4 regions of the Chromohalobacter canadensis genome follow, and region 4 is predicted to be linked to each of the others. Evidence: predicted binding sites of a transcription regulator. Region 4 holds the regulator's gene; each other region holds the start of a gene.
The links. Region 4 encodes sigma-54, which starts transcription at its own class of promoters, with help from an activator protein. Its sites were predicted from a motif close to TGGCACNNNNNTTGCTNT; they were not measured.
Positions count from the first base shown of each region.

Region 1 (3,106 bases), 1.1 Mb from region 4:
ATTACGCCACAACGCAACCCGGTCGCCGGAAGGAGAACGCGACATATCGATCCTCTAATACGCTGGCACAAGAAGACACCCCGCAGATCATGCGGGGTGCTATAACCGAGTACTTAACGAACCGTATCAGCGGATCGGCGGCGCGTAGAGGATCCCCCCTTCGTTCCACAGGGCGTTCATGCCCCGCTGAATTTTCAAAGGTGAATCCTCACCCACCGTGCTGGAGAAGACCTCTCCATAGTTGCCGACTTCCTTGATGATGTTGTAGGCCCAGTCGTTGGAAAGGCCTAGCTGTTCGCCGTAGTTACCGTCTTGGCCTAACAGTCGCGCCACACCCGGATTGGGCGGGTTATCGCGCATCTCATCGACGTTGTCGCTGTTAACGCCCATTTCCTCGGCGTTGATCATGGCGAAGATGCTCCACTGCACGATATCCAGCCATTGATCGTCGCCTTGGCGTACCACCGGGCCCAGCGGCTCCTTGGAAATCAGTGTCTCGAGAATCTCGACACTATCCGGCTCGGGAAGCTGCAAACGCAGTGCACTCAACTGGGAGGTATCCGAGGTCAGCACATCGCAACGTCCGTGAGCAAACCCTTGGGCGGTCTGGTCGGGCGTGTCGAACGTCACGGTATTGATATCGATATCGCGCGAGGGGAAGTAGTCGGCCAGGTTCAGTTCGTGGGTCGTGCCGGACTGGATGCAGATGGAAGCGCCGTTGAGGTCTTCCAGGCTTTCAATGCCCAGGTCCTTACTCACCATGAACCCTTGGCCGTCATAAAAGGTCGTGGCGGTGAAGTTCAACCCCAACGAGTTGTCACGGGTCGCTGTCCAGGTCGTGTTACGCGAAAGGACGTCGATCTCGCCCGACTGCAGCGCGGTAAAGCGCTCCTTCGCGGTCAACGGTGTAAATTCGACTTTCTCGGGATCGCCAAAGATAGCGGCAGCAATCCCTCGGCAGGTTTCCACATCGAGCCCTTGCCACTTGCCATCGGAGTCCGGCGCCGAGAATCCCGCCAGCCCGACGTTCACCCCGCAAGTGAGAGAGCCCTGTTCCTTTACATCATCGAGCGTCGCCGCTTGGGAGGTTGTTGCCAGCCCTCCCAGCAACAGGGCGGCAGGAACGGCAACCATGAACTTGTTCTTGTACAGCATGCAGAAGCTCCTTGCGTTATTGTGATGGCTTATTCGAGAGCCACGTTTAACATTAGCAAAGAGCTTGCCAGTCTAGCCAATATACCTAAGTCACGTACCTTTAACGTTTTTCACACGTTGCGCATCACACCGATAATGCACGACGCATGAACGGTGGCAGCGCCAATGCACCACGATGGGTCTCGACGCTGTAGTACTCGAGCGGGAATTCCACCGCAGCGGCAGCGGTCTCACGAAAGCGCGTCACGTCGTTACTCTTGCCGGCCAGCGTGACGCTCCACCAGCCCGAGGGGTAGACCGGCTGCGGAAACGGCAGCGTGGCGACACTATCGAAACCGGCGCGCTGCATGTCGGCGCGCAGCTCGCGAATGATCGAGCCAGTGTGATAAAGCGGCGACTCACTCTGCTGCACCAGCACGCCGCCGTCGGCCAGCACGCGGTGACAACGCGCCAGGAAGTCAGCCTCGAACAGCCCTTCCGCCGGGCCCACGGGGTCGGTGGAGTCGATGATCATGACATCGACGCTGCCGGCCGGCGCATTCTCGACCCATTTGACGCCATCCTCGAACTTGAGCGTGGCACGCGGGTCGTCGTTGGAGGACGTCAGTTCGGGAAAGTAACGCTGCGAGGCTCGAGTAACCTCTTCGTCGATGTCGATCTGTATGACCTCTTCAACACCGGGATGCTTGAGCACTTCGCGCAGCGTGCCGCAATCACCGCCGCCGATGATCACTACGCGCTTGGGCGCGGCGTGAGAGAAAAGCGCCGGATGCGCGATCATCTCGTGATAGAGGAAGTTGTCACGTGTGCTGAGCATCACGCAGCCGTCGAGTACCATCAGGTTGCCGTAGGTCTCGGTGGCGTAGACTTCCAGATGCTGATAGGGGCTTTGTACCTCGTGCAACTTCTCCTTGATCATGAGTGAGAAGGCACTGCCGTGGCTGTCGAACACTTCCGTGAACCAGCCCTGGTCGAGACGCTCGGTCATGGGAACCCTCGTAATCGCTATCGTCTAAGCCCCTTCGAGAGGCCGGAATCGCATTCATGGAAAGTCGCGCAACATAGCCTATCCGCGCGCGACAAGAAAGCGCCTTGGCAGCAGCCAATGACAGGCCCCTACGGCGGCGAGCGCCCCTAGCGTATTGGCCAGCGCATCGGCCCAATCGGCGCCGCTACGTCCTGGCACGCCTAGCTGCAAACCCTCAATGAAAAGGCCACAACCGATGGACAGGCCCAGCGATGCCAGCGCACGCAGGCCGCCCAGCCGAATGAGCGCCGCCAGCCCCGCATAGGCGATGAAGTGGTTGAACTTATCCCAAGGCAGGTTTTGTGGCATTTCCGCACCAGGCGTCAGACTGCCCCAGGCGATCACGGCGACGCTGACACCAGCCAATATCAGGCATAACCCGCGAAGACGGCGAAAGGAAACACGCATGACTCACTCTCCTTGTGGTGTGTCGGCAGGGCCCGAATTGTCATCCACCAAGGCGAGCGGCAATCCCAGCCGCCGGCAGGTCACTTCGTCCAGACGCGATACCCAGTGCGGACCAACCTGCTGCGACCAGTCCGTCGCCGGCGCCAACCGATGCCGCCAGCGTCCGACGACATGATAGACGCCGTCACGCCAGCCATGCGGCAGCCAACGCAGAGCCGCCAGGCCACGCCAGGGCCATCGCAGCCCCTGGGCCAGACGCCACAGCGCAGCGCTGTCGCGATGCAGATCACCCGCGCGCACCAGCCAGACACTATCGAGCTGGCCGGGGTCGGCGCCGAAGTGCTCACCCAAGCGTCGCGCCGACGCCTCGTGCAAGCTCGCCAGGTACACCGGTGCCCGCGCGTGGCGCAGCACGAAGTGTGCCGCGCGCCGACACAATGGGCACTCGGCGTCGAGCACGAGCAACATGGCGCGTTCAGCCATGATAACGCGGGCTGAACTCATGTAACGCCTCGA
Region 1 is NZ_CP140151.1:1,550,345-1,553,450, forward strand. Features, by position in the region: gene SR908_RS07375 (amino acid ABC transporter permease) at 1-45, opposite strand, end outside; gene SR908_RS07380 (amino acid ABC transporter substrate-binding protein) at 127-1,155, opposite strand; gene speE (polyamine aminopropyltransferase) at 1,280-2,143, opposite strand; gene SR908_RS07390 (VanZ family protein) at 2,222-2,590, opposite strand; gene SR908_RS07395 (thiol-disulfide oxidoreductase DCC family protein) at 2,594-3,094, opposite strand; gene hemE (uroporphyrinogen decarboxylase) at 3,066-3,106, opposite strand, start outside.
Region 1: SR908_RS07380 (amino acid ABC transporter substrate-binding protein) is a predicted target of sigma-54. The motif match lies at 1,208-1,225, and genes of this name have one in related genera.

Region 2 (3,106 bases), 1.0 Mb from region 4:
CCACAACACGTCCCCTCTAAACCCCTAACGCCCCCTCCATCATGCACGCGTCATAACGTAAAAGGCCCCGTCACATCGGACGGGGCCTCGGTCAGTCGCGATCACTCGCAGTCGTGCGAGATCAGCAGCTGTAGTACGCGATTAGCAGCTGTAGTACATGTCGAATTCGACCGGATGCGTCGCCATGCGCAGGCGATCGACTTCTTCCTGCTTGAGCTCGAGGTAAGCGTCGATCATCGAATCGGTGAACACTTCACCCTCGGTGAGGAAGGCACGATCGGCGTCCAGCGCCTCCAGAGCCTGGTCGAGGCTCTCGGCCACGGTGGGGATCGCCTTGCCTTCTTCCGGCGGCAGGTCATAGAGGTTCTTGTCCATCGCGTCGCCGGGATGGATCTTGTTCTTGATGCCGTCGATACCCGCCATCAGCAGCGCGGAGAATGCCAGGTACGGGTTGGCGGTCGGGTCGGGGAAACGGCACTCGACGCGCTTGCCCTTGGGGCTTGCGGTATACGGAATGCGGATCGATGCACTGCGGTTACGCGCGCTGTAGGCGAGCATGACCGGCGCTTCGAAGCCCGGCACCAGACGCTTGTAAGAGTTGGTCGACGCGTTGGTGAAGGCATTCAAGGCGCGCGCATGCTTGATGACACCGCCGATATAGTAAAGCGCCGTTTCGGACAGCCCAGCGTATTCGTCGCCGGCAAACATGTTGGCGCCGTCCTTCCAGAAGGACTGGTGCACGTGCATGCCGGAACCATTGTCGCCGACCAGCGGCTTGGGCATGAAGGTCGCGGTCTTGCCGTACGCGTGGGCCACGTTGTGGATCACGTACTTCATTTCCTGAACTTCGTCGGCCTTCTTGACCAAGGTGTTGAACTTGACGCCGATCTCGTTCTGGCCGGCGTTGGCCACCTCGTGGTGATGCACCTCGACCGACTGGCCGATGGCCTCCAGCGTGTTGCACATCGCGCTGCGGATGTCGTGGAAGCTATCCACCGGCGGCACCGGGAAATAACCGCCCTTGACGCGCGGACGGTGCCCCAGGTTGCCACCTTCCACGTTAGTGGAGTCGGTCGCCCAGGCGCCTTCCTCGGAAGTGATCTTGTACATCGCGCCCTGAATATCGGCGTTCCAATGCACTTCGTCGAAGATGAAGAATTCCGGTTCCGGCCCGAAGAAGGCGGTGTCGCCCAGACCGGTGGACTTCAGATACGCCTCGGCACGCTTGGCGATGGAGCGCGGATCACGCTCATAGCCCTGCATGGTAGCCGGCTCGATAATATCGCAACGCAGCACGAGGGTAGCGTCTTCGGTGAACGGGTCGAGATAACCGCTGCCATCTTCCGGGCGCAGGATCATGTCGGACTCGTTGATACCCTTCCAGCCTTCAATGGAGGAGCCATCGAACATCTGGCCGTCCTCAAAGAACTCATCATCGACGGCGCTGGCCGGAATCGTGACGTGCTGCTCCTTGCCCTTGGTATCGGTAAAGCGCAGGTCTACCCACTTGATATCGTGTTCTTCGATCAGGGCGAGGGTCTTCTCGGACATGATTTCCTCCACTATGAGCCCACGGCTCGGGTCGTTTGCTTGCGTGTTCAGCGTCGTTTGTAGCACGCCCGCCGGCAACTGCCCACGGGTATGCACTTTACGTTTTGCAATGCAGAAGGCATGCCAATCATTGAGCCATCTAAGTGCACCTTCGATAAACGCATGATCCACCGAGAAAAAATAAACCATCCTTGCGCAAGGATTAGCACCACTTTAGCGCCAAGTGCGCCACATTAAAGTGCAGAGACACTTCAAAGCCTTCTAACGGTGCATCGCATCGCCTCTATGAACCAGATTGGTGCAAAAACATTCGGGCCTTCGCTCGACAGCTGAGCGCCGCGCCCTGTCGAGGTGAATTCGCGCAAGCTCGTAATCAGTATTGCTTTAGAAAAACCAGCCCCGGCGATGATTGCCAGGGTTCGCACCACCCCCCAGTCTGTTTAACAGCTCCCCTCGACACGGGTTTGATCCCAAGGCACTCCCAGCGATGCGCACTTACAGTCTGCTAATCGACGCCAGCCATACCCCCGAGCACCTGGAGCGCTGCCTGAGCGCCCTGGCACGCAGTATCGCGCGCTTCAGCGGGCACACCGAAACGTTGGTCCAGCTTACGACGCTGGATGAGCCTACCCAGCACATGCTGATTGAACGTCAGATCCGCTTCGCGGTACTGCCCCAACATGGACAAGGCGCGCTTCGCCACCATGGCGCTACCTACCTCAATGGCGATGTGCTGGTGTTTTTGGACGCAGCACTCGAAGTACCCGAGCACTGGCTCTCCGGGCTCGCCCGTGCCTTCAGCCACCAGGCCGCCGACGCCATCGTCTGCGCCCAATACCCAGCCACCCCGTTGCCGCCACAACTCGCCAGTTGGTATCTCAGCCGCACGCAACGCGGCTTCGACGACCACCCCTGGGACTGGCCCACCGGTCAACTGGCCATCACCCGCGAGTGGTACGAGCGTCTCGGGGGCCATGATCCTTGCCTCGAGGCAGGCGCCGACCTGGATATCCTCGTACGTCTATGGCGCTGCCACGCGCATCTCTGCTGGCAGGACGCACCCTTGCTGATCGACCATGCCGCCCCGCGCCGCCTCGGCCCCTGGTGGCGTCGGCAACGTCGGCATCAGCGGCGTTGTCTGTACATCCCCAGCACCGCGCGCCATCCGCGTTTTCTCGTCCCCCGTGTGAGTGCCGCCCTTCTCCAGAGCACGAGCCTACCGCTGGCCTTGCTGCTGTGGCTGCCCTTGTCGCCAGGGGTCGGGATGGCCGGCCTGACCTTTAGTGCGCTTCCCGCCGGGCTCATGGCTTGGCGCGACGACACGCCGGCACCGCGCATGGCCTACCGCATCTACTGGTACCGCTGGAGCCTGCACGCCTTGCAGTTGACCGCCACCGGCGCGGCGCTGATGACATTCTGCCGACGAGACAAGCTGGGGCTGACTGGCTAAATTGAGACAACGAGATATGCTGATAGATATCGCAACCACCATCACAACATCACTCTTCAAAGGAGGCCCTTGCCGTCTGCGACAGGATGTCACCACGGCACGGCA
Region 2 is NZ_CP140151.1:1,453,433-1,456,538, forward strand. Features, by position in the region: gene glnA (glutamate--ammonia ligase) at 142-1,551, opposite strand; gene SR908_RS06915 (glycosyltransferase) at 2,039-3,001, shown strand.
Region 2: glnA (glutamate--ammonia ligase) is a predicted target of sigma-54. The motif match lies at 1,660-1,677, and genes of this name have one in related genera.

Region 3 (3,106 bases), 680 kb from region 4:
GCCATGCCCAGGCTGTAACGAAACAGGCTCTGCGAGCCGCTATGTTCCTCGACGAGGCGGCAACCCACCGGTTCGTAGTAGGTGTCCGGCTTACGCGAGAGCGGTGGCAGGCGGGGCACGATCACGGCCGCTACCAGGCCCGCGACCACTACGGTGAGGTAGAAGGGGATGAAGAGGTGGTTGATGCCGATGAAGCTGGTCACCAGCAGCGCGAAGGCAATTGAGACGATGGAGAAGTTCGTCGCGATGACCGAGGCTTCGCGGCGATTGTAGAAGCCGCGTTCGTATTGCTGGGTGGTGATCAGCACGCCCACGGTGCCGGAGCCCATCCACGAGGCAGTGGCGTCGATGGCGCTGCGGCCGGGGAGCCCGAAGATCTTGCGAAATGGCACCCGTACCAGGCTGCCGATGAACTCCATGAACCCGAAGTCGACCAGAAACGGCAGTAGAATGGCGGCGAAGAAGAAGAACGTCAGCAGCACGGGGGCCAGATCGTTGAGCATGACACCGCCGGTAAAGGAGGCGGTCACGAACTCAGGACCGATCTGGAAATAGGTCATCAGCGCGAATAGCGCCCCCAGCGCGCGCATCAGGGTCCATAGCGGCGCCACGTCGAACAGCTCGTTGAGGGTACCCTCGCGGGACCAGCTCGGTTTGACGGCCTTGACGTAAAGCGTCAGCAGTACCGAAGTGCAGAGCACCAGCGTGGCGATGGCGGGCAAGGCGTCGCCGAGCCAGGCCTGAAGGCCGTCGGCGAGCATGCCCATGCCGATATTGATGGTGTCCCCCGTCGAGAAGGGCACCAGGAACATGCCGGCGCCGATCAGCGAGGGAATCAGGAACTTGAGAAGACCGCGCAGGATCAGCCGCGTGTTATCGGGGTCACCGCCGCCAGCGGCGGTGGAATCGGGGGATGCAGACATAGATGTCACCACTTGTTGTTGTATGGCCCCCCGGTATCGGGGGCATGGGCTCAGCGGCGTTTGACGCCGGGGAGCACGCAGAGCATTTCGTAGAGCAGGGTGGCGCCCATCAACGCGGTGTTGCCGCTGGCGTCATAGGGCGGGGCAACCTCGACCAGGTCGCCGCCGACCACGTTGAGGCCCTGGGCACCGCGGACGATCTCGAGCCCTTGTGGCATGGTCAGGCCAGCGGCCTCGACGGTGCCGGTGCCGGGCGCCACCGAGGGATCGAGTCCATCGATGTCGAACGAGATATACACCGGGCCATCGCCCATCTGTTCGCGCACCTCGGCCATCAAGGGTTCCAGCGACTTGTGCCAGCATTGCTCGGCGGTCACGACACGGAAGCCTTGCTCGCGGCACCAGTCGAAGTCATCGGCGGCGTAGCCGGTACCTCGCAGGCCGATCTGCACCACGCGCTGGCTGTCCAGCAAGCCTTCCTCCTGGGCGCGGCGGAACGGACAGCCGTGCGCCACTTCTTCGCCGAACATGTGCTCGTTGATATCGGCGTGGGCGTCGATATGGATCAAGCCGACGGGGCCATGCTTGCGGGCCATGGCGCGCAGGATCGGCCAGGTCAGGGTATGGTCACCGCCGAGGGTCAAAGGCACGGCGTCGTGTGAGAGCAGTTCGTGATAGTAATTCTCGATGATGCCGACGCTTTTCTTGAGGTCGAAGGTGTTGATCGGTACATCACCGATATCGGCGACTTGCAGGCTATCGAACGGGGCGGCGCGGGTGGCCATGTTGTAGGGGCGCAGCATGCGCGATTCATCGCGAATCTGGCGTGGCCCCAGGCGTGTGCCGGGCCGATTCGAAGTGCCGATGTCCATGGGGATGCCCACGAAGGCGGCGTCGAGCCCTTTGGCGTTTGCCTGCATGGGCAGGCGCATCATGCTGGCAGGGCCGCCGAAGCGTGGCATGTCGTTGCCACCTAGCGGTTGGTTGAAACGCGGGGTGTCGTGCTCGCTCATGCATTTCTCCTGGCAGTCACGCGGATTGTTATAGCGCTTTCCTCACCCTCTAGTTCAGCATGAAACGTGCCAACTCTCGTTAACGAAAAATCAATGGGTTAGCGTTACCGGTGATTCAAAAATGCATTGTTTTCACCGTATGGGTGATCCACTATTGAATTGCAATGCAAAAATGAATCGAGAGACGGCATGCCCGACAATGATATCGAGGTCCAAACCCTCAAGGCGCTGGTGCATACCGGGCACGACCATGTGTTCATCGTCGATGCCGACGATGGCCATGTGTTGGATGTCAGCCCCGGCAGCGCCGCCGTGTACGGCATGAGTCGCGAGTCGTTGTGCGCGACCACGGTGCACGAGCTGGAGGCGCGAGGCGTGTTGTCCCCGTCGGTATCGATGGAGGTGATACGTACCGGCCAACCGGCCCAGGTCATGCAACGTACCGGGACGGGGCGGCAGGTGATCGCCGAGGCGCATCCGGTCTATGCGGCGGGCAAGTTGGTACGCGTCATCAGCCGCTCCATGGACATGACCGATCTGCGCCTGCTGCAAGATGAATATGCGCTTCTCCAGCGGCGTTTCAACGAGCACCTCAAGCGGGGCGGTAGCCCGGCATCGGGCGATACGTTGGAGTTGGAGTCGCTGGAGGTGCGTTGCCAGGTCATGCACGAGGTGGCGCAGCTTATCAAGCGGGTGGCGCCGACCGATGCCACGGTACTGATGCTCGGCGAATCGGGGGTCGGCAAGACCGCCTTCGCGCGCCAACTGCATCGCTGGAGCCAGCGGTGCGATGATGCCTTCGTGGACGTCAATTGCGCGGCAATCCCTGAATCGCTGTTCGAATCCGAGATGTTCGGCTATCAACCCGGTGCGTTCAGCGGTGCCGCTCGGATGGGCAAGGCCGGGCTCCTGGAGCAGGCCCACAAGGGCACGTTGTTTCTCGACGAGATCGGCGAGCTGCCCCTGGCCATGCAGAGCAAGCTGTTGAAGGTGATTCAGGACGGTTACCTGACACGGCTGGGCGATACGCGCTCGCGGCGTGTCGATTTCCGCCTGGTGGTTGCCACCAACCAGGACCTCGCGCGCTGCGTGGAGGAGGGACGCTTCCGCCTCGATCTTTACTATCGGCTCAATGTGATTCCCGTCACGTTGCCGCCCTTACGCGAGCGT
Region 3 is NZ_CP140151.1:1,088,537-1,091,642, reverse strand. Features, by position in the region: gene SR908_RS05185 (YjiH family protein) at 1-923, opposite strand, end outside; gene speB (agmatinase) at 974-1,936, opposite strand; gene SR908_RS05175 (sigma-54 interaction domain-containing protein) at 2,126-3,106, shown strand, end outside.
Region 3: speB (agmatinase) is a predicted target of sigma-54. The motif match lies at 1,991-2,008, and genes of this name have one in related genera.

Region 4 (3,106 bases):
CCAGCAGGACGAAGATCAAGTCGACGGGGTCGCCATCGGTGGCATCGAAGTCGATGGGCTCCTGCAAGCGTAGAAAGCCGGCAATCGGCTCCTTGCAATGCGGATTGCGCGCATGCGGGATAGCGACGCCATTGCCGATACCGGTGCTGCCCAATCGTTCGCGGCCAATCAGACGTCCGAAGACTTCCTGGCTATCGAGGCTCGGGGTATTCTGTGCGATAAAGGTGCTGAAAAATTCCAGCACGCGCTTCTTGCTCCCCCCGGCAACGCCGAAGAGTGCGCGCTCGGGGGGTAGGATGCTTTCCAATATCATGGCGAATTAACGGGCACCGGCGCCCTGAGCGCGTGCCTGCACCTTTTCCTTGTGTTTGACGAGCTGACGGTCGAGCTTGTCGGTTAGGGCGTCGATAGCGGCGTACATGTCGTCGCTTTGTGTATCGGCGTGCAGGTCCGCGCCTGCGGCATGAAGCGTGCATGCAGCCAGGTGACGTTCCTTCTCGATGGATAACGTGACCTGGACGGTGGTGATGTTGTCATAGTGGCGTTCCAGACGCGCGAGCTTTTCATTGACGTAGTCGCGTAGAGCATCGGTCAGTTCGATGTGATGACCGGTGATATTGGCTTGCATGGCACGCTCCTATTCCATCGGTTGGCACTTCGATTGTAACCCTTTTTAGAGCGCTGCATAGCCCTAGACAAGCGCTGGATAACGAAGGCCGCGGCGAGTCTACGCAGCGTGGCCGACACGTGCAATCCGCCCACGTTCAGGTGAGTCGCTTGCGCTCGCTGGAGGAGGGGATGCCCAACGCTTCGCGGTACTTGGCGACGGTGCGTCGTGCGACCGGAATACCGTCCTGGGCCAGCAGGTCGACGAGCTTGCTATCGGATAGAGGCTTGCGTGGCGGCTCGTCGCCGATCAATTTCTTCAAGCGTGCACGAATCGCGGTGCTGGAATGGGCGTCGGTTTCGCCTTGCCCCCCGACATGGCTGGAAAAGAAATACTTGAGTTCAAAGACGCCGCGCGGGGTATGGATGAATTTCTGCGTGGTCACGCGGGAGATAGTCGACTCGTGCATGTCTACCGCCCCGGCGATATCCGCCAGGATCAACGGTTTCATGGCTTCCTCGCCGCGTTCGAGGAAATCGAGCTGGCGCGCCATGATCTCCTGGCCCACGCGCAGCAAGGTATCGTTACGGCTCGAAAGGCTCTTGAGCAGCCATTTGGCTTCTTGCAGGTGCTGCTTGAGGAAGGTGTTATCGTCGCTCTTGTCGGCACGCTTGATGAGCGCGGCGTAATCCGGCTGGATGCGCACGCGGGGCAAGGCTTCGGGATTGAGCTCAATGCGCCATTCCTGTCGGATCCGCCGTGCGACGAGATCGGGGATGACATAATCGTTGCTGCTATCCTCGAAGGCGAGGCCGGGGCGCGGATCGAGCGACCGGATGAGGGTAATGACGTGATCGAGTTCTTCCTCGTCGAGGCGCAAACGTCGCTTGAGCAATTTACGGTCGTTGCCGGCGAGAGATTCGAGGAACTGGCGTACTAACCGCTTGGCCTGGGTTAGCAGCGGCATGTTTTCAGGGAGGGCGCCGAGCTGTAGCAACAGGCACTCGCGTAGATCGCGGGCGCCGACTCCGGTGGGATCGAACTGCTGTACACGCATCATGACGTGTTCGACATCGCCCACCTTGAGCCCCGAAAGGCCTTGGCCGCGCAAACCGTCGACAAGCTCGTCGAGGGGCAGGGTGAGGTAGCCGTCGGCCCCCATGGCATCGATCAGGCTTTCGGCAATATCACGTTCGCGCGGTGTCATATCGGCCATGGCGAGTTGCCAGGCCAGATGGTCGTGAAGACTGGTATGCGCCGTATTTCGCTCTATATCAGGGCCTTCCTCGCTGCCTCCGCCTCCCGTCAGTGAGGGGCCTGTGTCCTGGTAGGTATCACTCCATTCGCTATCCAGCGACAAGTTCTCGGGGATGTCGTTCGTCCAGTCATCCTCCTCCTGCGTCTCGCTGACCTCGCGTTCTTCGAAGTCGTCTTCGAGCTCCAGCATGGGGTTGGAATCCAAGGCTTGCTGGATCTCCTGTCGCAAATCCAGCGTAGAAAGCTGCAAGAGCTGAATGGCTTGCTGTAACTGGGGCGTCATCGTCAGCTGTGTGCCGACGCGAAGCTGCAAGGTGGGTTTCATGGACATGGAAAATCGATCATCGCTTCCTGAAACGGTGCCCGTACGTTATCTCGCGACGACGCTACTTGCAAGAATGGAAGCAACAATCATGCCATTTATATAAGCACGCGGCGGTTCCAGTAGTTTGCGTTTACAATCGAAACTCATGGCCGAGATAGACGTCGCGTACTTTCTGGTTGGCGAGTATGGCCTCGGCATGTCCTTCGGCGATGATCTGACCGTCGCCGACGATATAGGCGTTGTCACAGATATCCAGGGTTTCACGTACGTTGTGGTCGGTGATCAAGACGCCAATATCACGATCACGCAATTGCCGGATGATGCTCTTGATCTCGCCAACGGAGATTGGGTCGACTCCGGCGAAGGGTTCGTCGAGGAGGATGAAGGCGGGTTCGGTGGCCAGGGCGCGGGCGATTTCCACGCGACGACGTTCGCCCCCGGACAGGCTCATGCCGGGGTTGTCACGAATATGGGTGACGTGAAACTCCTCAAGGAGGCGTTCGAGTTGCGCCTTGCGTGCAGCCTTGTCGAGATCGCGGCGCGTCTCGAGAATCGCCATGATGTTGTCGGCGACCGAAAGCTTGCGAAAGATCGAGGCTTCCTGGGGAAGATAACCGATACCGGCGCGGGCGCGTTCGTGCATGGCGGAATGCGAGAGGTTGCGTTCGTCGATGTGCACGCTGCCGGCATCGGCGCCTACCAGCCCGACAATCATGTAGAACGAGGTGGTCTTGCCGGCGCCATTAGGGCCGAGCAGGCCGACAATGCTGCCCTGACGTATGGTCAGGCTGATGTCATGTACCACGCGGCGGCCTTTGTAGCTCTTGGCGAGGTTGGCGGCACTCAGGGTCTTCATGGGCGTCGGGTCCTACCTAACGGGGGGAGTGAATCACGAGGCACGTCACTACTCGCTGTCG
Region 4 is NZ_CP140151.1:409,069-412,174, reverse strand. Features, by position in the region: gene ptsN (PTS IIA-like nitrogen regulatory protein PtsN) at 1-313, opposite strand, end outside; gene hpf (ribosome hibernation-promoting factor, HPF/YfiA family) at 320-628, opposite strand; gene SR908_RS02040 (RNA polymerase factor sigma-54) at 765-2,195, opposite strand; gene lptB (LPS export ABC transporter ATP-binding protein) at 2,320-3,045, opposite strand; gene lptA (lipopolysaccharide transport periplasmic protein LptA) at 3,094-3,106, opposite strand, start outside.